DNA from 3 places in the Pseudoalteromonas sp. M8 genome. Region 2 is predicted to be linked to each of the others. Evidence: predicted binding sites of a transcription regulator. Region 2 holds the regulator's gene; each other region holds the start of a gene.

Region 1 (4,841 bases), 1.1 Mb from region 2:
AGTAACTGATAGCGCAGTAGTGGGTCTTAACTGCTGCGTATTCACCTACTGAACCACCTCATTTATTACCGCGAATAAATTGACTATTAATCTTTAAAAGTTCATTAAGATCAGTATACTAAAGTGAAGTCACTGAGATGCAGTACAACAGAGAATCAACAATTCTCGACTTTCATTGGTATTAAGTACCGCAGATCCCGCTAGTGAAGGTCAAAAAAAGCGATCGTTATCTGACTTTAGAGATTGTCCCCATAGTTTAATGGATAAAACAAGGCCCTCCTAAGGCTTAGATGTAGGTTCGATTCCTACTGGGGACGCCATTGGTATCACTTTTGCGTGGAATTACCAAAGTAAATGGGCGGCGGAAGCATGATGTAGAGTGTGTAAAGTCGTCGAAAATCTTGTCTGCGTCATAGGTAGTCTTAACCTTACAGTTCAAACTCATTTTCATTTTCTATTTGAATTTCAACCAAATCATTAATTTGCACATTGTGAAGTGGGCGATTACTGATATTTACCGCAATGGCGTTTTGCGCATTCACCTGGATCACTTGCAGTTTATTAATGGTTTTAATTTGATGCATAAATATTTTACCATCGACATTAGTCAGCGGATTACTATGCGCTACGTTAAGGATCTGGCCATTCTCTAAGCCATGCATGCGGCCCAAATTAATAACGACTTGTTCATCATCGATATGTAGGATTTTGCCGTTGGTTGGTAAGCAGGCCACCGCTGCGTTTAAATCAGTTGCGATTTGTGTCAGCGTGGTTTGGATCTCATCAGCATAATCTGTCTGCCAAAAGCGCTCACTGTACACATCAATTAGTTTGGTTTTCTTAAACGGCCACACGCCTTGAGTGGCATATTGCTTTTGCCACACCCTTTCATGAGAAAGTGCATCAAACAGCGCAAAGTCTACCTTGAAGCTTCTTAAATATTTATCACTTTGCCAAAATGCGAAGTCGCTATTAAGTTTATCGACACCAGCAATATCAGTAATTTGACTCAGTAATACAAATTGGCTGTTCGTATTTGCCGTAATGGTCTCGATTAGCTGTTCATTATAATCAAACCGCTGGCTGAAAAAGCGGTTAACGTCTATGGTCTGTGCGAAATAGGGAACAGGTTCTAAGCTCAACTTTTGTTCAGACATTGTCTGGTATAGGCGCTCGCTCACCGCTTTATTTATGTCAAAAATTTGACCTAGTGTTGCTTGGTGTTTATTTTTTAACTGACTTTGTGTGACTGCAACCTGTTTGTCGTAAGCACTAGTAGGGCACTGAGCACTCTGTGGGGTAATATCGATATGTAATGTCACCTGCCATGAGTCACCAACTTTTGCTTCAGCAATTACGTTGGCACTTTGGATTTCAGCATTTGAGCGGATCTTAAGTTGATCTTGGGTGAGCACACCATCGGTGACGGTTTGCACACTACTCACCGAAGCGCCAGAAAACAGCAAAGCTTGTGTGATGGCGTCATTTACCGCCTTTCTTTTGGCTTTTTGATGGTCGCCATTTTTAACGTCAGCCATGCCGGTAACTTCAAACCATTCAGCATAAGCTGGATGAACCAAGGTGATACACAACAGTGATAGACTGGTCGCGAATTGCTTTTTCATGTTTAAATGCCCAGATCAAAAACTACTCTTCAACTCAGCAATACCTGTGCCAAATTTTGGCAAGGTTCGTGCATAATCACACATTATGAAAGTTAATTTTATTTCTTGCCAATACTCAATGAAACCACAACAACCCTTGCGAGACCAAGATGTTGGGGAAGTGCTTAATTTTGATTGGTATATATTGTAGCGGAGTGGGGTGAAATGCGTATCACTAATTCTATCAGTTCAGTTGTTATGGTTTGTTCGCTAGCAGGGCTCAGCGGCTGTTCAAGCCTCGTTGATAAGCATATTGAATATGAAACAGTGCAACCGGAAACTTTTCCTGTTTTACGGGCTGTGGGGTACGCTCCTTTGAGTGCTCAGCCGGGTAAAACTGCGGGTGAGAAGCAGCTAATGGCCATTAAAGTGTCAAAATTAGAAGCGTATCGTGAATTGGCTGAGCAACTGTATGGCCAGAATTTGACATCCACTATTACGGTAAAAGGAGCGGTTGCGCAAAACGACGGTCTTAAGAGCCAAGTAAATGGACTTGTTCGTGGGGCTAAGGTGCTGAAAAGTTACGCAGTTGGTGATACTTACGCGACGGAGTTAGAGCTTGATATGAAACGCGTTTATGATTTGTATATTACTCAAGTCAAGCCGCAGAAAATTAAGAAGATATCTTATAGCTTTAAGTAAGCACTCATCACATATCGCTTACTTAATGCGTTTCACTTCGATTGTTCTTCAATACTAAAATACGACAGGCGTGGCTACGCCTTTAGGTTACGTACCAATTCACTGTCGCTACTTTTCACGCTGCCATCTTGACCATATGTAATCGAAGTTGGTGCGCCAATTAAGATCCCTTTTAGTTCACGTGTGCTTACATTAGCCTGATGAGCCGTTTTAGCATTGATTTCATTTTTGGTTTGGCACTCACTGAGTAGTGCTCGCACTTTAGCAACGAGCGGGGCTACTTCACTGCTTTCAAAGACGTGAGACTCAGTTTTTGACAATTCATTGTCGAGCTTTTGCAGTTTTGAAATGAGAGTTAGCTTTTCACGAGCGATTTCTTTTAAGTTGTCGCCACGCCGAGACGCGAGCTCGTCAAGCTCACGAGCCAGAAGCTGGGTCATCGCTTCTAGCGTCGAGATTTGTTCTGAAAGTTTGTGGTGGCAGAGCCGAACCAAATCATCCATATATTTCGAACTCAAATGCAGCTATGTTTTTGGCTAGTTTTTCCGCGTCAACTTGATACTTGCCTTCTGCAATCGCTTTTTTCAGTTCTTCGACTTTCTTGTCGTCAAAGCCTGATGACTGCTGCGCTTTTTCGTTGACCGTTTTCAGCTGTTGCGCTTGTGGAGTCAGGCTCACTGAATCCGCAGCTGCTTTCGGTGTAGCTGGTGATTTAACTGACGCACTATTAGCATCATTTCTTTGCAATTCAGCCTTCTGTTGCTTAACATTATTAGCAACGGATGTAGACTGATTCTGACCGTTAACTTGATTAACCATGATTGTAGACCCAATAAAATTATACTCTCAGCCTTGTTATCGGCGTTTAATAGTATTACTTTAGCAAATTTTTTATAAATTCACCTCTACTGTTTCCACTTCTATTACTCTAGCACGTAAGGTTTTGCCAGAGCGAGCGTTTTTAATATTAATAAGTTCACCACGGTTGCCATCTTGCTGCGCTTCTCCTTGAGTTTTGATCACAAGCCCACCTGATTTAGCAATAATCGTCACAGTATCGCCTTTGCAGACCATACAAATATGAGCCTGAGTAAAGGCTTGACCTTCTCTGATATTACGTTTGCTTCTACTGCCTATTAGTATCGACTTATCTTCTATATAGGAAACCCTACGAAAACGTTTCGGCTGATACTCTATTTTCACATCGTCATCCTGAATAACACGGCCTTTTTCTAACATGGTCGCGCTAACTAAAATAGGGAAGAGGTGATCGATACGCACGTGGACGTATTGAGTCCAGCTGAGGGTATCGTTGCATCTAATTTGTACTGTCACTTGAGTGTCAAAAGGCGGAGTCATTGCTGTACTATATTGCAACGGCGATTGACAATCTCTTGCTGGAATTCTTGAATCAAGTGGTATAGCAGTTAGTGATAGCTGGCTGTCGGGATCTTGCTCTACATTTGGTTCAACAAATTCTATTGCGCTTTGTTCTAAAGTTTTGTTGTCATATTGCTGACAATAACCATAGTCAACGCCTATAAAATAAGCGAACAAACAAAAAAACTGAATGTAATGGGTTTTTTTTAACAAACTCATGATGTTTCGACTATGCTTATGGGGTGAAACAAGGTATAAAGATTCTGCTTTAATAACTGCACCTAATCAAGGGTGGTAAACCATATCAGAGTCGAAGCAAAGATCGTTCCGATTAGCGGTTTATACAGTAGGAGATTGAAATGGCAGGTATTTTAGACTCGGTTAACCAACGTACACAGCTGGTTGGACAAAACCGTCTCGAGCTATTACTTTTTCGACTTCAAGGTCGACAGCGCTTCGGCATTAACGTTTTCAAAGTCCGAGAAGTGCTTCAATGTCCAGCATTGACAAGCATGCCCAAGTCAAACCCTTTGATTCGAGGGGTTGCTCATATTCGAGGCCAAACAATATCCGTAATTGACATGTCACTTGCGGTTGGTGGGCCTCCTATTCAAGATATTCGCAATTGTTTTATTGTAATTGCGGAATACAACCGTTCAGTTCAAGGCTTTTTAGTCAGTGCGGTAGAACGCATTGTGAATATGAACTGGGAAAAAATAATGCCCCCGCCATCTGGGGCAGGCCGTTATTCCTATTTGACAGCGGTTACAGAAATTGAAAACGAGCTAGTTGAAATATTAGACGTAGAAAAGATCCTCAATGAAATTTGCCCGATCAACACGGAAGTCAGTGCTGACATTGTCTCTGATGGTGAAATGCAAAAAGATTTAGGCGAACGTATTGTCTTTATCGCTGATGACTCTGCGGTTGCTCGTAATCAGGTCAAACGTGCATTGGAGCCATTAGGTGTTCAGACTGAGCTGGCAAAGAATGGTAAAGAAGCACTTATCAGGCTTCGTGAAATTGCCGAAATGGACTGTCAAAATAATGTCACCGAGCGAGTTGGGCTATTGATTTCTGACGTTGAAATGCCAGAAATGGATGGTTATACGCTAACGGCTGAAATAAAAGCTGATCCAAAATTAGCGCCATTGC
Region 2 (14,553 bases):
TATCATGTGGTGAACAATGCCGACCAAATCATTGTGCTTCTTCCTGATGGCCGCCAGTATAGCGATACGCAACTGATAGGCTATGACACCATCACCGATTTAGCTTTATTAAAAATTCCAGCCGAGAATTTGCCTGTCATTCCTATCGATCACGACTACTCACCACGTGTTGGGGATGTGGTGCTCGCAATTGGTAATCCGTTGAACATTGGACAAACCATTACGCAAGGCATTATCAGTGCAACAGGCAAACAGACACTCACGGAAAGCCAATTCAATAATTTGCTGCAAATGGATGCCGCGATTAATGTTGGTAACTCAGGTGGTGCCGTTGTCAATTCTAATGGTGCACTAGTTGGCATTACCTCTGCACAATTTCGCACACGTTTGAATATTGATATCCAAGGTATCTCTTTTGCGATCCCTTATGATCTTGCACTGGACGTGATGCATAAACTTATTATGGATGGCAGAGTGATCCGGGGCTATCTCGGCTTTAGAGGCACGCCAGTTGATAATACAGGTAAAAGTGTAACGGATCTCTACACACCAATTGTCGGCCTTGCTGTGAGCGAATTAGACCCGCTAGGTCCCGCATGGCAAGCTGGCATGAAAGAGCATGATATTGTGGTTAAAGTAGGTGGAGAGCCTGTAACTAATCCGCAAAGTACACTGAAGACGATAGGCAATACCGCGCCTGGCACTAAACTCGAGTTTGAAGTACTCAGAGGTGGTCAGCGCCTCACCATTACTGTGGAAGTCGCTGAACTCGAAACAGGGTTATATTAGGCAAAAAGGTTAAGCAAAAAGCGTCCCGGAAGACGCTTTTCGCTTTTATACCAATTTGCTTAATTATGCTCAGGTTTTACGGCGTTTTATATTTGCACCTAAACGACTTAGCTTATCTTCTATCTTCTGATAACCCCTATCAACGTGATAGATGCGATCGACTATGGTTTCGCCTGTTGCAACAATACCCGTTAGGATAAGACTCGCAGATGCACGTAAATCGGTTGCCATTACCTGTGCACCAGATAGCGACTCAGTCTCACCACAAATTGCAGTGTTGCCTTCTAAACGAATATTCGCGCCCATACGCTGTAGCTCTGGCACGTGCATAAAACGGTTTTCAAAGATAGTCTCTGTGATTGTCGCGCTCCCTTCAGCCACCACATTTAATGCGGTAAACTGAGCTTGCATGTCTGTTGGAAAACCAGGATGTGGCATAGTTTTGATATTAACGGCTTTCAAAGCGCGTTGACGCATATCCACATAAATACTGTCTTCACTTACCTCCACAATCGCATTGGCGGCGCGTAGCTTTTCAAGCACAGGTTCAAGGCTATGATAATCCGTGTTTTTACACAGCACTTCGCCTTTTGCCATTGCCGCAGCAACCAAAAAGGTCCCTGTTTCGATGCGATCAGGAAGGATTTTATGCTCACAACCATTAAGACGCTCAACGCCTTCTATCTCAATTCGGCTCGAACCTGCACCGCTGATCTTGGCACCCATGGCAACTAAGCATTCAGCTAAGTTAATAATCTCTGGCTCTCGCGCAGCATTATCTATCACAGTTTTACCATCGGCGAGGGTTGCAGCCATCAATAAGTTTTCAGTAGCACCAACGCTGACGGTTTCCATAAAGATCTCAGCGCCACGAAGACGACCCTCGGTTACCGCATGGATATAACCATTTTCAACTTTGATCTTGGCGCCCATCTTCTCAAGGCCTGAAATATGCAGATCGACTGGACGAGCACCAATCGCACAGCCTCCCGGTAGGGAAACTTGCGCCTGACCAAATCTGGCAACTAATGGACCTAACGCCAGTACCGACGCACGCATTTGCTTAACGAGTTCATAAGGTGCAAGCACGCTATTTACCGTTGCTCCGTTGATTTCTAAGATATCGCCGTCCCACTCAACTTCAGCGCCCAGTGTTTTTAATAAGGCTTCAGTGGTACCTATATCGCGTAAGTGCGGTACATTAGAAAAACGGCTTTTACCATCGCCAAGCAGAGCGGCGAATAAAATAGGTAGGGCTGCGTTTTTAGCCCCTGAAATAGTGACTTCACCGGCTAAAGTGGTGCCACCTTGGATAACAAACTGATCCATTGCGGCACTCCGTTATTGTGGAAGAATAAATTTGCGCTCTTTTTGCCATTCATCAGGTGTGAATGCACGAATACTAACAGCATGCATAGTGCCGTCTTTAATAGTATCCATCAGTGGGCCGTAGATCAGCTGTTCTCTTTTCAGCCTTCTTAATCCGTCAAAACACGTTCCAACAGCAATGACTTCGTAGTGACTACCATTAGCTTTGACGATGATCTCGTCAAGCGATAGTGTATCTCTCAATAAAGTTTCGACTTGATTTGTTTCCATTAGACTCACTCAAATAGGGTTGTCACCTGTCCCAACTCCATTAAATTTTGCAGTTGCTCAGGCGTATTTTTCAGCTCGAGACGAATGTCGCGCTGTTTCAATTGACCTAAAGAGTGAATTAACCAAGCTAAGCCCGCGGTGTCAACCCTTGTCACCTCAGAAAGGTTAAAATAGACGGTTGATTGTGCATTTTTCAACACTTGAACGATGGTCGACTGTTTCAGTGCGCTTGGTAAACTCGCTCTCGTAAGCTCACCAGTTAACACGATTTCACCTTTACTTTCGGTGAATGAAATATTAGGCGTCACCATCATCCCCTCTAAATTGCACCGGAAGCTTGCTCTTCTTATCTAACAGTTGGATCACATGCTCAATACCTTGCTGACGCAAAATACCATGTAGCTCCGATTGTTTGGCATCTAGTAAACTAATGCCTTCCGCCATCATGTCAAAAGCACGCCAGTCACCGTCTTGACCGCGTCTAACTTTGAAATCAATTTTGATATCAGGCTTACCAGGCTCTACAATTTTGGTCTTAACAACCACCACACCTTCATTCTCAAATGGGCGATGCTCACCAAACTCTACCTTTTGGTCTTTATATTGAGTAAATACACCAGCATAAGTCGCTACCAGGTAATTTTTGAATACCTCAATAAACTCTCTAATATGCTCGACAGCAGCAGCTTTCTCCTCTTTACTTTCAATGTTGCGAACCTTTTGAATATAAGAACCTAATACACGATACGCAGCATATTTGTAATCAATGTAAGGCAAGAGCTCTTCTTCTACGATAACGCGTAAGTGTTCTTTGTCTTTTTCAATGATATTTTGCTCTTTCGTAACACGCTGAAAAGTTTGCGCCGCAACTTGCTCTACCATTTTATAAGGATCGCTTGAGTCCACTTCTTTCGCCTGAACCAATGCGGTAGCCATCAATGCTACAAACAAAGTCAGACATTTTGCATAGATGTTTTTTAACATATTTACTCGCTCCCTTGATTAAATAGGAACTGACCAATTAGCTCTTCTAATACCAGTGCCGATTTTGTATCTGTGATCATGTCACCGTCTTTTAGCGCTTTTGTTTCCACACCAAAAAGAGACTCAAGATCAACGCTATCTTCACTCGTTACTTCCTGACCAAGACATTTTTGCTTCGCAGATTCAGCAGCAATAACCGGAGAAATACCTAAATACTGCTCACCTAAAATGCCCGACGTCAAAATCGAAACCGACGACGTATCGGAAAACTGACACTCGTAGTTTTTATCTAAACTCATTGAAACTACTGGCACGAACTCTTGTGGATGGATGTGAATTCCATCAACACGGCCAATCACAACCCCACCCACCTTAATTGGGGCACGAGTTTTCAACGAACCTATATTTTCGAACTTAGCATGCAAAGTGTAAGTTTCACCGTTGCCGCTTAAACCTGAGTTAGCCACCTTTAGCGCCAACATAACAAATGCAGCAATGCCCAATGCCACGAACAACCCAACTAAAATTTCTATTTTCCGTGTATTCATTTTTAAAACCTTTTAACTTGAGAACATAACCGCTGTTAATACAAAGTCAAAGCCAAGTACAGCCAGTGAAGAATGTACTACCGTCTCTGTCGTCGCTTTACTTATTCCTTCTGAAGTAGGAATACAGTCATAGCCTTTGTATAGCGCGATCCAAGTTACTAATAGTGCAAATACGAAACTCTTAATAAGACCATTTAAGATGTCTTGTTGAAACGACACTTGCGATTGCATAATTGACCAGAAGCTACCTGAATCTACGCCTAACCAATCAACACCCACCAAGTGTGCGCCTAAAATAGCGATCGCAGAGAATATCAGTGCGAGTAACGGCATACTAATAAAACCGGCCCAAAAACGAGGGGCAACCACGCGCTTAAGCGGGTCTATCGCCATCATTTCTAAACTAGATAATTGCTCCGTTGCCTTCATCAAACCGATTTCTGCAGTTAACGCACTGCCTGCACGTCCTGCAAATAAGAGTGCGGTTACCACAGGGCCCAGCTCTCTAAGTAAACTCAAAGCAACCAAAGGTCCAAGGCTATCTTCAGCGCCATACCCAACTAACACGGTATAGCCTTGTAATGCCAATACCATGCCGATAAATAAACCAGACACCATGATAATCAACAATGATTGATGACCAACCATGTAAAGTTGCTTTATCAACAGCGGCGTGCCTTTTCGGAAATTAGGTAAGCTACATAGCGCCCCAAAAAGCATTGTTGTGGCACGGCCAAGTGCGGCAAAACGGCTGAGGGTTTTGTGGCCTAGTTTTTGTAAAAAGTCGACCATACTCACTCTCCTTGCAACAGCGCTTGCTGATAATCTGGCGCTTTAAAGTGGAATGGCACAGGACCATCCGCAAGGCCTTGTAAGAACTGCTGCACTAATGGCGATTCGTGTTCAAGCATCTGTTCAGGGGTTCCCGTACCAATCACACCTTGTTCAGCAATAATAACGACGTGGTCAGCAATGCTCAGTACTTCGGTGACATCATGGGTAACTATCAGCGACGATAATCCCAACACTTCATTAAGCGACTTAATCAAGCGAACTAGAACACCCATGGAGATTGGGTCCTGACCTGCAAACGGTTCATCGTACATAATTAATTCAGGATCAAGTGCGATAGAACGCGCTAAAGCCGCACGTCTTGCCATACCGCCAGAGAGCTCTGCCGGCATTAAATCTTTTGCACCACGAAGACCAACCGCTTGAAGCTTCATTAGCACCACTAAACGGATTAGTTCTTCAGATAACTCGGTATGCTCGCGTAGAGGAAATGCCACATTGTCAAACACGCTCATATCGGTAAACAAAGCACCGCTTTGAAATAACATACTCATGCGCGTTCGAGCTTGATACAAAGCTGCTCGTGACATGTTAGGGATACTGTTTCCAGCAAAAAGAATATCACCGCTATCAGGCTTAAGCTGACCACCGATTAAACGCAGCATGGTGGTTTTACCAATGCCGCTCGGCCCCATTATTGCGGTAATTTTGCCTTTTGGTACGGAAAAGCTCATGTTTTTGTAGATGATCCTTTCACCCCGAGAGAAGGTTACATCCTTGATTTCTACAATTGACTGCGACAAGTCGCTCTCCAGATCCAGACTATATTCATCCAAGTATGATACTTTTTTTTCAAACAAGATGGAAAATCGTTTTGGTAAAATTTTGTAAGTAGTGAAATGTAACGGTTTGCTTATACTTTCCAGAGCGCTTTTGGTAGTATCTATCGAAATTTTAATCCTATTGGCTAGAGGTTCATGGTTTTATCGTTTGTTATTCTCATTCTTGGCTTTATTGCACTGGTTTGGAGTGCTGACCGCTTTGTTTTTGGTGCGGCCGCTCTTGCACGAAACTTTGGTGTACCAACATTAATTGTTGGTTTAACTATCGTGGCCATGGGTTCTTCAGCACCAGAAATGATGGTTGCTGCGCAAGCCGCTCTTGCAGATAAAACAGACACCGCCGTGGGCAATGCCATAGGTTCTAACATCGCCAATATCTTACTCGTTTTGGGTCTCACCGCGTTATTAAGGCCACTCTCCGTTGGCTCTGGTATTTTGCGCCGCGAAATGCCGCTGTTAGTCGTCGTTTCATTGGCAGCTTGGTATATCGTTAGTGATAACCACTTTAGTTTCGTAGAAGGTGTTTTGTTATTAGTCGGTTTCGCCGCTTTTCTTCTTGCACTTATCATTATCACCAAGCGTGGTGGTGGAGATAATGATGACCCATTTGTCAGTGAAGCCTGTGAAGAAGTGCCAAATAATATTCCAACTCAAAAAGCTGTTTTCTGGTTAATCGTGGGTATGATTTTACTGCCTATTAGCGCGGACTATCTCGTTGGCGCTGCGGTTGATATCGCCAAATATTTTGGCATGAGTGACCTGCTAATAGGATTAACCATTATCGCCGTTGGTACTAGTTTACCCGAGCTTGCTGCTTGTGTTGCTGGTGTACTAAAGAAGGAGGACGATCTAGCGCTTGGCAATATTATTGGTTCGAACATCTTTAATATATTGGCCGTGCTATCCATTGCTGGGATCATTAACCCATCCGTCCTCGACGCCAATATTGCGTCACGTGATATATTTATTATGCTTGGCGCGACACTGCTGCTTATCCTAATGAGCCTCAGCTTAACAGGTCAGCGCCGCATCAACCGCTTGGAAGGTGGCATACTTGTCGCAAGCTTCGTCGGTTATATTTACTACATCATTTAAGGAAGCCTTGTGACAACGAACCCATTTATTGATTCTGCAAATCAAGTTTTTGCTACCGAACTTGCAGCAATAGAAGAAGTGCAACAGTTTGTTGATCAGCAATTTGTAAAAGCCTGTGAAATTATGTTTGGCTGTCAAGGTCGCATCATCGTGATTGGCATGGGTAAGTCCGGCCACATCGGTAACAAAATCGCAGCGACACTCGCAAGTACTGGCAGCCCCGCATTTTTTGTTCATCCAGGTGAAGCAAGTCACGGCGACTTAGGTATGATCACCAAAGATGATGTGGTACTGATGATCTCCAACTCAGGGGAAACCCAAGAGGTGATCTCAATCCTACCTGTAATTAAGCGCTTAGGGGCCCCCGTTATTTCCATGACAGGCAACCCAAGCTCTACGATGGCTCGTAATGCGACGGTTCACCTTTGTGTTAAAGTATCAAAAGAAGCCTGCCCATTAGGACTTGCACCCACGGCAAGCACCACAGCTACGCTAGTGATGGGTGATGCGCTCGCGGTTGCGCTACTTGAAGCCAGAGGCTTTACGGCTGATGATTTTGCACTTTCCCACCCTGGTGGTAGTTTGGGAAGACGTCTACTGCTAACCGTTGCTGATGTCATGCATCAAGGGAATGCTATCCCTATGGTCAATAGTCATTGCACAGTTAAAGAAGCTTTATTTGAAATGTCCGCTAAAAGTTTAGGTATGACGGCAATCGTAGATGAAAGCTCGCAATTGCAAGGTATTTTTACCGATGGTGACTTGCGCCGTATTATCGAACAAAAGGTCGATATTCACACCACCCCAATCACGCAAGTGATGACGGCTAAAAGTACGACGGCACGCGCCGATATGCTCGCAGCTGAGGTACTCAATATTATGGAAACCAAACGGATTAACGGCTTGATTGTGGTGAACGAAAACAACATTCCAGTTGGCGCCTTGAATACGCAAGATTTACTTAGAGCGGGGGTGCTGTAATGCAATTTGAAGATTTATATCAGACGATTTCAACTGAAGCTTGGGAAAAAGCAAAACAAATCAAATTATTAATTTGCGATATTGATGGCGTATTCTCAGATGGCCGTATATACCTTGGTAACAATGGTGAAGAACTGAAAGCATTTAATACCAAAGACGGGTTTGGTATTAAGGCCTTGATTGATAGTGGTATCGAAGTCGCCGTTATCACAGGTAGACATTCACAAATAGTTCAGCAACGCATGACTAGTTTAAATGTAACTTATATTTACCAAGGTCAAGAAAACAAGTTAGTGGCATATGATGAACTGAAGACTAAGCTCAACCTTAATGATGACGAAATTGCATATATTGGTGATGATGGCCCAGATCTACCCGTAATGGAACGAGTTGGTTTTGCCGTTGCCGTCAATGATGCACATCCTCTTGTTAAACATATCGCCCATTACACGACCTTGATGCCAGGTGGCTTTGGTGCCGTGAGAGAACTAACTGATCTTCTAATGCTCAGCCAAAATCACTTATTGACTTCCAAAGGATCAAGTACATGACCGTATTGCGTGTCATCTTACTCATTGTTTTCGCTTCTTTAATGGTATGGATGTGGTCGCCCATGTTTAATCCATCAGAGGCGGATCCAGCAAAAGAAGATGAACCGTTAGCTAAACCCGATTATGTTGCAACCACGCTTCAGCAAACGACCTATAGTGAAAATGGCTTATTAAACTATCAGGTAACTGCTGATAAGATGGAGTTGTATCAAGATCTTGGCTTTAGTCACTTTGAAAAGCCCATTTTCACCTTATATAACGGTGAACAGAATTGGCAAATAAGCGCATTAGAAGCAACCCTATACGAAAACAACACCTTGATATTAGAGGGCAATGTGTTGGCAAAGAATTTAACGCCTAACGCCATGATCACGGATATCAATGCCGATAATGTAAGAGTTGAAATTAAGCAAAAATTGATGAAGTCGGAACACCCTGTCGTTATCAACGGTCCTAGTCTTAGGATCACAGGTAAAGGACTGCATGCGGATCTACAAAAGCAAGTGATCGAACTCATCAACCACACAAAGACAATTTATTATGACCAGTAAAATCATTAACAAACTAGTTTTCATCGGCTTGCTTGCAAGTTCTACTCTAGCAATTGCTGCAGAACAAAATGAAGTCATTATTGATGCTGGCCGTCAGCAAGCTCAACTGCAAAGCAACATCGGTATTTTTGAACAGAATGTTGTTATTATTCATGGCAACAGAAAGATAAATGCCGATCGCCTAGAGGTCCACCGTCGCGCGGAACTTGGCATTAACAAGCAACTGCTTGTGGCAACTGGCAGCCCTGCCACTTTTAGCGAACGTCAACCCGATGGCAACTTGCTAGAAGCCAAAGCAAATGAAATCCGTTACGACGTAGCGAAGGGAACCCTAGTGATTTCTGGTGATGCTGAAATCAATCAAACTGGGCAAAAAATCAATGCTCAAGTCATCACCTATGACATTGAAAAGCAATTGATCAGCGCTGAGCGCTCAGACCAAGAAGACTCTCGAGTAAGAACCATCCTTGTTCCTGTTGATGACAAAAAAGACGCTAAAGAGAAAAAAGCGCAGGAAGAAGGTAACAATTAATGAGCGAGCTCAAAGCAACTGGTCTAGCAAAGAGTTATAAAGGTCGTCAGGTCGTCAAAAATGTTGGTTTAAGTGTTCAGGCTGGCAGTATTGTAGGCTTATTAGGACCAAATGGTGCAGGTAAAACCACTACGTTCTACATGATTGTAGGGTTAGTACCAAGCGACAAAGGCTATATTCAGATTGATGACGAAGATATCACTTTGTTACCGATGCACAGCCGTGCACGACTTGGTATTGGCTATCTACCGCAAGAGTCTTCAATCTTTAGAAAACTCACGGTCTATCAAAATTTGATGGCGATTTTAGAAACTCGAAAAGACTTATCTAAAGTTGAAAGAGAAGCTGAACTAAACGAGTTACTGGATGAGTTTAATATTCAACACATTCGCGACTCACAGGGCATGGCATTGTCGGGAGGCGAAAGAAGACGAGTCGAAATTGCTCGCGCTTTAGCCGCAAACCCTAAGTTTATCCTGTTAGATGAACCTTTTGCTGGTGTTGATCCTATTTCGGTGTTAGATATAAAGACAATCATAGAGCACCTAAAAAACCGTGGTATCGGTGTGCTTATCACCGATCATAACGTTAGAGAAACACTGGACGTATGTGAAAAGGCCTACATCGTTTCACATGGTGAGTTAATCGCTGCAGGCACGCCAGAACATGTTTTGGCAGATCAAACCGTAAGAGATGTCTACCTAGGCGAACAATTCAAGCTATAGTTAAGACGTAGTATTAATAACTGTTAAAAAGGATTGTTAGAGATACATGAGGCAATCATTACAGCTGCGCATGGGGCAGCAACTTACAATGACTCCGCAACTGCAACAAGCCATTCGCTTGCTGCAGCTTAGTACATTGGATCTGCAACAAGAAATACAAGAAGCATTAGACAGCAATCCATTGTTGGAAGTGGAAGAAGGTGATAATACTGACGGCGAAAACGCTGACCAACACAGCCAAGAAAAGAGCCGTGCTGACGACAATCAAGATTCAGCCGATGAAACGCAGGTTAGTGACTATGAGATAGACTCAGATACCGCCATGAGCAAAGACACTGTGAGCGATGACCTTGCCATGGATGTCACTTGGGACGAGTATATGAGTGCAGCGCCTGCTGCAAGCTCAGGTCCACTTCCCGATGACGATAATGTTTATCAAGGGGAAACCTCTGAATCTCTCCACGATTATCTCATGTGGCAACTCGAACTGACACCATTTAGTCCAACAGATAGAGCTATTGCGATTGCGATTATTGAAGCGGTCGACCTGTCAGGCATTCTAACACTGTCTTGCGAAGACATTTTAGAAAGCATTAATGACGAGAATAGCGAAGAGCCTATTGAGCTAGATGAAGTCGAAGCCGTACTCAAACGCATTCAGCTTTTTGACCCTGTCGGTATCGCAGCGCGTAGTTTACAAGAATGCTTATGCATTCAGCTCAACCAATTCGCCCCAGATACCCCATGGATTGCCGAAACAAAAATGATCCTGACAGAGCATATCGACTTGCTTGCCAGCCGTGACTATCGAACTTTGGCTAAGAAAACGCGCCTTAAAGAAGCCGATCTCAAAGAGGTCATGACGTTAATACATAGCCTTAACCCAAAGCCTGCGGCAAGCATTATTCATGAAGAGCCTGAATATGTGATCCCTGACGTATCGGTGAAAAAAGTAAAAGGTCGTTGGGTCGTAGAGCTAAATCCTGATGCTATGCCTAAAATAAGAGTAAATGACCATTACGCTGCGATGTCTAGAACGGCGAAATCCAGTACGGATAGTCAGTTTATTCGCTCACATTTACAAGAAGCAAAGTGGTTTATTAAAAGCTTAGAAAGCCGAAATGATACTTTATTAAAAGTTACCAATTGCATTGTGCAACAACAACAGGCATTCTTTGAACATGGCCCCGAAGCAATGCGCCCTATGGTGCTAAATGATGTTGCTGAAATGGTTGAGATGCATGAGTCCACAATTTCCCGTGTGACAACACAAAAATACATGCATACACCTCGGGGAATATTTGAGCTGAAGTATTTCTTCTCTAGCCATGTAAGTACGGAAAATGGAGGTGAGTGCTCTTCTACAGCAATTAGAGCACTTATCAAAAAGCTGATAGCTGCAGAGAATACCGCGAAGCCATTGAGTGACAGCAAAATTGCAGATATCTTAGCTGAGCAAGGAATTAAGGTAGCGAGACGTACGATTGCAAAATATCGTGAATCCCTAGCCATTCCACCGTCAAATCAGCGTAAAAGCTTGATATAAGACGTAAAACCCAAGAAGGAAAAATGCTTATGCAACTAAATCTAACTGGTCGCCATGTAGAAATTACTGACTCATTAAGAGACTATGTCACCAACAAGTTTGCGAAGCTAGAAAGGCACTTTGATCATATCAATAATGTGCATGTGATCCTTGATGTCGAGAAACTAGTACAAAAAGCAGAAGCAACATTACACGTAAACGGCGGCGAGCTATTTGCATCAACAGAGCATCAAGATATGTATGCCGCAATTGATGGCCTTATCGACAAGCTAGATCGTCAAGTTATTAAACACAAAGAGAAGCTCACTCGACACTAAGATGAAATTAAGTGAATTAGTGAACAAGGACTGCAGTAAAGCTGCGGTCCTTTTTAATAGCAAAAAACGTATTTTAGAATACATCAGCGAACTGGCTCATAGCCAAATTCCAAATACCAGTCAGCATGCTATCTTGGACGCCTTAATGGCGCGAGAGAAATTAGGCAGCACAGGGATCGGTAAAGGCATTGCCATTCCCCATGGTCGACTTGAAGGTTTGGATAAAATCCTTGCAATGGTGCTTGTCAGCGAGCAAGGGATCCAGTTTGAAGCCATAGATAAGCAGCCTGTCGATATTTTTGTCGCGTTCATCGTACCTGAAGGTGATAATCAACAACACCTGAAGACCTTAGCGGCGATTGCTGATACACTCAAAGACAAGTCTTTTTGCAAAATGCTTAGGCAAGCAAAAAGTGATGATGAGTTATATGCAGTGATCCAAGGTGAACTTGATGAGTGATGAAGAAAAAGGACTCGAGCTTATCATTATCAGTGGCCGCTCAGGCTCTGGTAAATCTGTAGCGCTTCGAGTATTGGAAGACTTAGGCTACTATTGTGTGGATAACATTCCAGTCAATTTGCTACCGTCTTTAGTCCGCAGTGTTTCGGACAATTATAATAAAATTGCAGTCAGTATTGATGTTAGAAACTTACCTAAAGAACAGGACGAGTTTAATGACATTCTTGAATACTTACCAGGCTTTGCCAAACCTACCCTGTTTTATTTAGACAGTGACGATCAAACCCTGATAAAGCGCTTCTCAGAAACACGACGTTTGCACCCTCTTTCACTGCATAATCTTCCATTAGATGTTGCGATAAAGAAAGAACGGGAATTGTTAGACGTGCTGATCACTCGCGCCGATTTTCTCATTGATACTACAGGCCTGAGCGTTCATCAACTTGCAGAAGATATCCGCGAAAAAATCTTAGGTAAAAAAGACAAACAACTCATTATTACCTTTGAATCTTTCGGCTTTAAACACGGCATCCCAAAACAAGCGGATTACGTTTTTGATGCGCGCTTTTTACCCAACCCACATTGGGAGCCTGAGCTTAAGCCGCTAACTGGCTTAGATCAGCCAGTCAAAGACTATTTGTCGAGTCACAGCATCGTGCAAAAGTTTACTTGGCAGATCCAAACCTTCGTACAAACTTGGTTACCACACTTAGAGCGTAACAATCGCAGTTATCTAACGATCGCAATAGGATGTACAGGTGGGCAACATCGCTCGGTATACTTAGCGCAAACCATTGGTGAACGTTTTGCTAAAACCCATCCCAACGTCAAAATTCGTCACCGAGAGCAAGAGGGTTAAATGTTAGAAGATACGTTTTTAATCCAAAACAAACTCGGCCTGCACGCTCGAGCAGCGACGGTTCTTGCGCAATTAGCAACCCAATTTGATGCCGAAGTGACCTTATATCAAGGAGACAAAAGTGCTGCTGCTGACAGCGTACTAGCGCTGTTGTTACTTGAAAGCAGCCAAGGGAAAGAAGTCCGAGTGGTTTGTGAAGGTCCTGATGCTCAGTATGCACTAGACGCCATTGGCGGACTGATAGAAAATAAGTTTAATGAATCCGAGTAATCGTCAGTAAAACAATAAGGCCTGATTCATTTACTCCCTGCTAATCTCCCCCTCCTCCGTAACCAAAGTGGTCTAATAAGTCTCTCATAATTAAGCGTAAACCTTGGTAGTTCCTAATAAACTGAGTTACACTGTAATACCAATTTAGGTTTCTTTCGTGCAGTAAAGCGAGTTGCCGGAAAATCCTACTTTATCGTTGCGTACACCTTTAACGTGTATTAACGATAGCAACCCACCAGCAGAAACAACACGAATAAAATTCAAATTAAGAAATTGATTTCTGCGATAAAATAAATGAATAGGGTTAACTTAATCACGTTAGCCACCATTAATATCAAAAAGGATGCCTATGCCTGAAGTATTTGAACAAGACTACACACTGGAACAACTCCAAAAGGTAACTAACGCCTTAAACAGTGGTCAGTTTGTTCAAGTTAGGCGTATGCTCGCAGAAACAGCACCTTGTGACACTGCACTGCTTTTAGAATCATCCCCTCATAAAGTTCGCTCTATGCTGTGGCAGCTTGTTGACCCAGATATCCAAGGGGATGTCTTAGAGGAACTGTCAGAGGACGTAAGACTTGGGATCATCGCCCAGATGGAGCCGGAGCTAATTGCCGCCGCTACAGAAGACATGGACGACGATGACCTTGGTGATGTCCTAAGAAGCCTGCCTGATACCGTCTACCAAGACGTTATCGGTGCGATGGATAGCCAAGATAGAGAACGTGCGACACAAGCTTTGTCCTACAAGGAACACTCTGCCGGTGCGCTAATGAGCACCGACACGGTCACTATTCGACCCGATGTTACCTTAGAAGTTGTATTTAGATATCTACGCCTTAAAGGCGAATTGCCAGACGGCACAGATGAGCTATATGTTGTCGATAAAGACAACTGTTTCTTGGGTGCCTTACCAGTCAATACCTTATTAACTAAGTCTCCTGACAGTATGGTTCGAGATTTGATGGATGAAGATAAGGAAACGATCCCTATCTCCATGGATGAGTCTGAAGTGGCGCAGCTTTTTGAGCGTCATAACTGGATCTCAGCTCCCGTCGTTGACGATAACGCCCATTTACTTGGTCGTGTCACCATTGATGACGTTGTTG
Region 3 (4,841 bases), 1.2 Mb from region 2:
CAGTACGTCTTGCTGTACTTCACGCAGAATAGCCTGGATACCTCTGTCTTCGACATCCATCAAGTTTTCAAACACAAACATGAGGTCTTGAATTTGTTGCGACATTTCTTCGTCATGTTCTCGGATTGAATCCATCAACTGACCTTCAATATTGGTATCCAAGTAGTTCATGATATCTGCAGCGGCTTTTAAGCCACCCATTTTCGCTGCTTGTGCACCAGCTTGACCAGCGAACTGCTTCTCCATGATCTCGTTGAGTTCTTGCAGTGCCGCAGGTTGTACTTCTTCTAAGTTTGCAATACGCATTGTTAAATCTAAGCGTACTTTCTCAGGAAACTGAGACAAGATTTCGGCGGATTGCTCAGGCTCGAGATAAGACAATACAATCGTTTGGATCTGCGGGTGTTCGTTGCGGATAATATTGGCAACTTGCTTCGAGTCCATCCACTTCAACGAATCCAACCCTTTTGCACCAGATCCCATCACAATTTGGTCAATAAGACTTGCCGCTTTGTCTTCACCAAGCGCTGCAGTTAGCGCTTTCTTAATAAAGTCTTCAGATTGGAAACCTATCGTACTAAAGCTTTGAATTTGTTCGATAAACAAATTATGCACAGCTGCAATTTTAGCCTGAGATAGGTCATCCATGGAGGCCATCGCCATACCGACCTTTTGCACTTGCTTCGGCTCTAGGTGTTTTAAAATCTGAGCCGCATCTTCTTCAGTCAAACTAAGCAGTAAGATGGCAGCCTTGTCGACGCCATCTAGCTTGTCAACGTCAAAGGCTGCGGGCAATTGTTTTTGTTCTTGATCAGTCATCTTCTGTCAACCACGCTTTCACAACTTGTGATGAGAGTTCTGGTTCGTTAGCAACTAAGGCACGTACTGCTTTGAGTAAGTCCTCGTCGCCATGTAAGTCTGGCAATTGTAATCTACCGTCAGAAGAGAAGCCAACCGCAGACTCATCGAATTCGTTATTTAGCATATCGAGTGTACTGTCACCTAAATCTACACCACTGGTCAACGCATCTTCATCAAAATCTTCAAGCGTATCATCTGGGTAAATTAGACGCTTAAGCATAGGTCTTACTACCGCTAAGATTAGCACAATGATCACTAAGGTACCTGCTGCAAGACGGATTGTCTTTTGGAACCAATCTTGCTCCCAAAGTGGTATCTCTTGCATTTCAGTGAGGTCTTCACGCACGAATGGCACAGTCACTACCTCTAGTGCATCACCTCGCTGCATATCAAAGCCCACACCACCTTGTAGCAAACGACGGATGTTATTTAGCTCTTCTTGCGTACGCGGCGCCATTGCCATGTTACCTTCAGCATCAGGTTTTGCGAGGTAGTCAACGGCCACACTCACACTGATCCGGCGAATAACACCTGTTTGCTGACGTTTATGGCTAATAGTGGTGTCTAATTCATAGTTACGGGTTGCTTCTTTTTGATTACTGCTTGGTGTTGCACTTTGACCATTGCCGCCTTGCCCAGCAACCTCTGGGATATTTGAGTTCACTGGAGGCTGATTAGTCAGCGCACCCGGAATACCGACAGCTAAACCACCAATATTATTTTCTTCATACGTTGTTTCGCTGCGAACCGCAGGTAAATCTGGGTTATAACGTTTTTGCGTTTCTTCAACTGCGCTGAAATCCATCGTTAAGTCAACCTGCGCGGTAAAGTTACCAAGACCTACAGTTGGGATCAGGATACTATCAATTTTTTCTAGATATTCTTGTTCACGCTTACGTTCGATTTCATACTCTTTTCTCGAGCGCGCAGCTAAAGAGTCTTGAGAACCAGAGTTGAGTAGACGACCGTTTTGATCGGTGACAGTCACGCGTGAAGGCTCTAGGCCTTGTACCGCTGATGCCACAATGTCTACGATTGAATCAACTTCTTCGCCGCCAAGCGTTTTGCCACGTTTAAGGGTAATAACTACGGTTGCAGAGGGCTTTTTCTCGCGACGTGCAAAGACGTTTTCTTTTGGAATTGCAAGTAACACTTTTGCACGATTTACGTCTTGTAACTCTTCAATTGTTCTCGCAAGTTGTTGCTCACGGCTATGTTTTAAGCGCTCTCTTTCAAGACGTTGGCTAACACCAAAACCCATATCTTGCATCAGAATATCAGTGCCAGAACTCGGAGACTGGGTAAAACCGTCACGCGCCATGCGTAGTTTTATGTCTTGATAGTCCGACTCAGCGACTAAAATGATATTACCATCTAATTGGTATTCAATTTTCTGTTGGTCTAAAAAGTCTAACGTTTCGACGAGTTCTTCTGTTGGGTATTTACCAAGTGGGCGCATATCTGGTTGGCGCGCCCAAATGATAATAAAGATTGCGATTGCTAAACAAATAGCAAGGGCAATAACCAGAGTAACCTGGCGCAACATATCAACACCGCTTAGCGCACTGAAGTAGCCTGATTTTTGCTCTTGTTGCTCATCCGATCCGCTGTCATTATTCAGCGCTGCATCGGAAAGCGTAAGATCTGTTGATTGATTAGTAGCCACGATTACTCTCCACAGTCACTCAATTAAACTGGCATGCTCATGATTTCTTTATAGGCCTCAACAAGTTTATTACGAACTTGCACTGTTGCCTCAAAAGCGACCGACGATTTTTGTTTCGCTATCATAGCTTCTGCAAGAGAAACGCTTCTGTCACCCATTTCAACAGCGGTGACTTTTTGTTTCGCTTCTTGTTGTAAGCCATGAACCGTATTAAGTGCGTCTGAGAGTAAATCGCCAAACTGAGCCGACGAAGATGCCGCCGTCTTAACCGGCTGCACTGATGGCTGTGTGTTTCTCGTCGCTTCTGCAGCCATTGCCTGCATTTCTTGAAATAGCGCTGATGATTGTACTTTCATGATGCTTTACTCAAAATAACTCTTAGTTACCTGTAATAAAGCAGAAAACGTGCCAACTTAAAATCGTTAATTTTCAGTATGTTGAAATATTTTTAGCATGTCGAAAAATTGGCAGTGCATAGAAGTGAAAACTAGGCGCCTAAGATCTGCTGATCTTTAATAGGCGCCTGAGTAAATTTGAATTAGCAGATAAAGCTTAACCTGAGGTTTGGAAAAGCAATAAGCTAACTCATTGTTTATAAACTCAGGTAACTTAGGTTAAGCGGGTAGTGCAATCCCTAAATCTCGCATTTTTGCCAGCTTATAGCGAAGTGTGCGAGGACTCATACCTAACACCTCCGCCACCTCTTTACGTTTACCATTAAACTTTGCTAGCGTATCTAAAATAATTTGGTGTTCTTTATCCTGTAACTCATCTTTATAGCTAATGATTTCATCCTCACCTTGAGAGCGCTCCATTAAAGCTGATGCTTCATGATTTACAAGTGGTGCAGACTCAATCAAAGCCATCGGTGAGAAATTTTCGATAAAAATATCATCTTCTTGAATTTCATTACCTTGGAACAAAATCAGGGCACGTTGAATAACGTTGTCTAGCTCTCTTACGTTTCCAGGCCAACTGTGTGAACTGAGCTTGCGCTTTGCACCGCTGCTTAATATAGGTGTTGGCTTGCCTGCTTTTTGCGTATGTCTTACCAACAAATGCTCGGCTAACACTGCGATATCACCCGCTCTGTCCTTCAGTGGCAACCACTCTAGTGGGAAAACATTGAGGCGATAATATAAATCTTCTCTAAATACCCCATCCTCCACCGCTTCTTTTAAATCGCGGTTACTGGTTGCCAACACTCTGACGTCCAGTGAAATGGTTTTTCTGCTACCTAAACGCTCTACCTCGCGCTCTTGTAACACGCGAAGTAATTTTGCTTGTAATCCCAAATCCATCTCTGTGATCTCATCAAGCAAAATCGTTCCCTTTTGTGCTTGCTCAAATTTTCCAGGACACGCCTGAATGGCACCTGTAAATGCCCCCTTTTCGTAACCAAACAGGGTCGCTTCGAGCATATTTTCTGGGATTGCAGCGCAGTTAATTGCGATAAAGGGCTCATCTGCTCTGTCGGATTTATCGTGAATATAGCGAGCCAACACTTCTTTACCTGAACCGCTCGGTCCAAGTACCATAACGCTGGCATCCGACTTAGCTACTTTTGCAGCCAGTTCAAGTAGTTTAATACTCTTTGGATCGGCAACAATGGGGCCGTCTGTCTCTTTTTCCTTCTCAGGTAGATAACGTCCAACCATATTAAGCAATACTTCAGGCGCAAATGGCTTAGCCATATAGTCGATGGCACCCAATCTCATCGCTTCAACCGCATCATCAATGGTCGCGTATGCTGTCATCATCAATACCGGTAATTCGGGATAGTTGAGTTTAATGGTCTTTAACAAGTCAAGCCCACTCATGGCACCCATTTGCACGTCACTCACCACCAAAGAAAAGGTTTCTTGCTTTAGCAATAAAACGGCTTGTTCCGCACAACTTGCTTCTACGCACTCGATATTTGAAAGCTGCAATGTATCAATGAGTGCTTCTCTTAAACCAGCATCATCTTCAACAACTAAAACTCTGTTACTCATAGTTCCTCCGCCTCAATTAGTGGTAGTACCAAGCTAAAACGCGCACCCTTGCCTTCAATATTGTCTGCCTGTGCAAACCCTTTGTGTGCGTTAGCGACCGAATTAACCACCGCAAGTCCTAACCCAGTCCCCTGCGACTTAGTTGTAAAAAATGGTTCAAACAACTTGTCGACTAAGGTTTCATCAATACCAGGACCATTATCAACAACTGAGATACGTACATACTCGCCACACGGCTCGCGCTCTGCATTAAGTTCAATGTGTGCCGCACTGCCAATTATTTGAATACTGTTGTGGATCAGGTTTTGGATCGCACTTGC

What was found. Region 2 encodes sigma-54, which starts transcription at its own class of promoters, with help from an activator protein. Its sites were predicted from a motif close to GTTGGCACGNNNNTNGNNT; they were not measured.
Region 1: a site for sigma-54 is predicted at 1,681-1,699, ahead of GSF13_RS11565 (LPP20 family lipoprotein). Genes of this name have one in related genera too.
Region 3: a site for sigma-54 is predicted at 2,922-2,940, ahead of fliE (flagellar hook-basal body complex protein FliE). Genes of this name have one in related genera too.

Annotation. Positions count from the first base shown of each region.
Region 1 is NZ_CP047240.1:1,543,002-1,547,842, forward strand. It holds tRNA gene GSF13_RS11555 (tRNA-Arg) at 246-320, shown strand; gene GSF13_RS11560 (flagellar assembly protein T N-terminal domain-containing protein) at 429-1,625, opposite strand; gene GSF13_RS11565 (LPP20 family lipoprotein) at 1,830-2,306, shown strand; gene GSF13_RS11570 (flagellar protein FlgN) at 2,381-2,809, opposite strand; gene flgM (flagellar biosynthesis anti-sigma factor FlgM) at 2,802-3,125, opposite strand; gene flgA (flagellar basal body P-ring formation chaperone FlgA) at 3,198-3,905, opposite strand; gene GSF13_RS11585 (chemotaxis protein CheV) at 4,046-4,841, shown strand, end outside.
Region 2 is NZ_CP047240.1:416,607-431,159, reverse strand. It holds gene GSF13_RS07060 (trypsin-like peptidase domain-containing protein) at 1-789, shown strand, start outside; gene murA (UDP-N-acetylglucosamine 1-carboxyvinyltransferase) at 859-2,118, opposite strand; gene GSF13_RS07050 (BolA family protein) at 2,131-2,388, opposite strand; gene GSF13_RS07045 (STAS domain-containing protein) at 2,394-2,699, opposite strand; gene GSF13_RS07040 (ABC transporter substrate-binding protein) at 2,686-3,372, opposite strand; gene mlaD (outer membrane lipid asymmetry maintenance protein MlaD) at 3,375-3,920, opposite strand; gene mlaE (lipid asymmetry maintenance ABC transporter permease subunit MlaE) at 3,933-4,712, opposite strand; gene GSF13_RS07025 (ATP-binding cassette domain-containing protein) at 4,715-5,515, opposite strand; gene GSF13_RS07020 (calcium/sodium antiporter) at 5,690-6,649, shown strand; gene GSF13_RS07015 (KpsF/GutQ family sugar-phosphate isomerase) at 6,659-7,630, shown strand; gene kdsC (3-deoxy-manno-octulosonate-8-phosphatase KdsC) at 7,630-8,181, shown strand; gene lptC (LPS export ABC transporter periplasmic protein LptC) at 8,178-8,732, shown strand; gene lptA (lipopolysaccharide transport periplasmic protein LptA) at 8,722-9,264, shown strand; gene lptB (LPS export ABC transporter ATP-binding protein) at 9,264-9,989, shown strand; gene GSF13_RS06990 (RNA polymerase factor sigma-54) at 10,036-11,535, shown strand; gene hpf (ribosome hibernation promoting factor) at 11,565-11,852, shown strand; gene ptsN (PTS IIA-like nitrogen regulatory protein PtsN) at 11,854-12,312, shown strand; gene rapZ (RNase adapter RapZ) at 12,305-13,171, shown strand; gene GSF13_RS06970 (HPr family phosphocarrier protein) at 13,172-13,441, shown strand; gene mgtE (magnesium transporter) at 13,791-14,553, shown strand, end outside.
Region 3 is NZ_CP047240.1:1,589,549-1,594,389, reverse strand. It holds gene fliG (flagellar motor switch protein FliG) at 1-819, opposite strand, end outside; gene fliF (flagellar basal-body MS-ring/collar protein FliF) at 812-2,530, opposite strand; gene fliE (flagellar hook-basal body complex protein FliE) at 2,551-2,883, opposite strand; gene GSF13_RS11795 (sigma-54 dependent transcriptional regulator) at 3,142-4,521, opposite strand; gene GSF13_RS11790 (ATP-binding protein) at 4,518-4,841, opposite strand, start outside.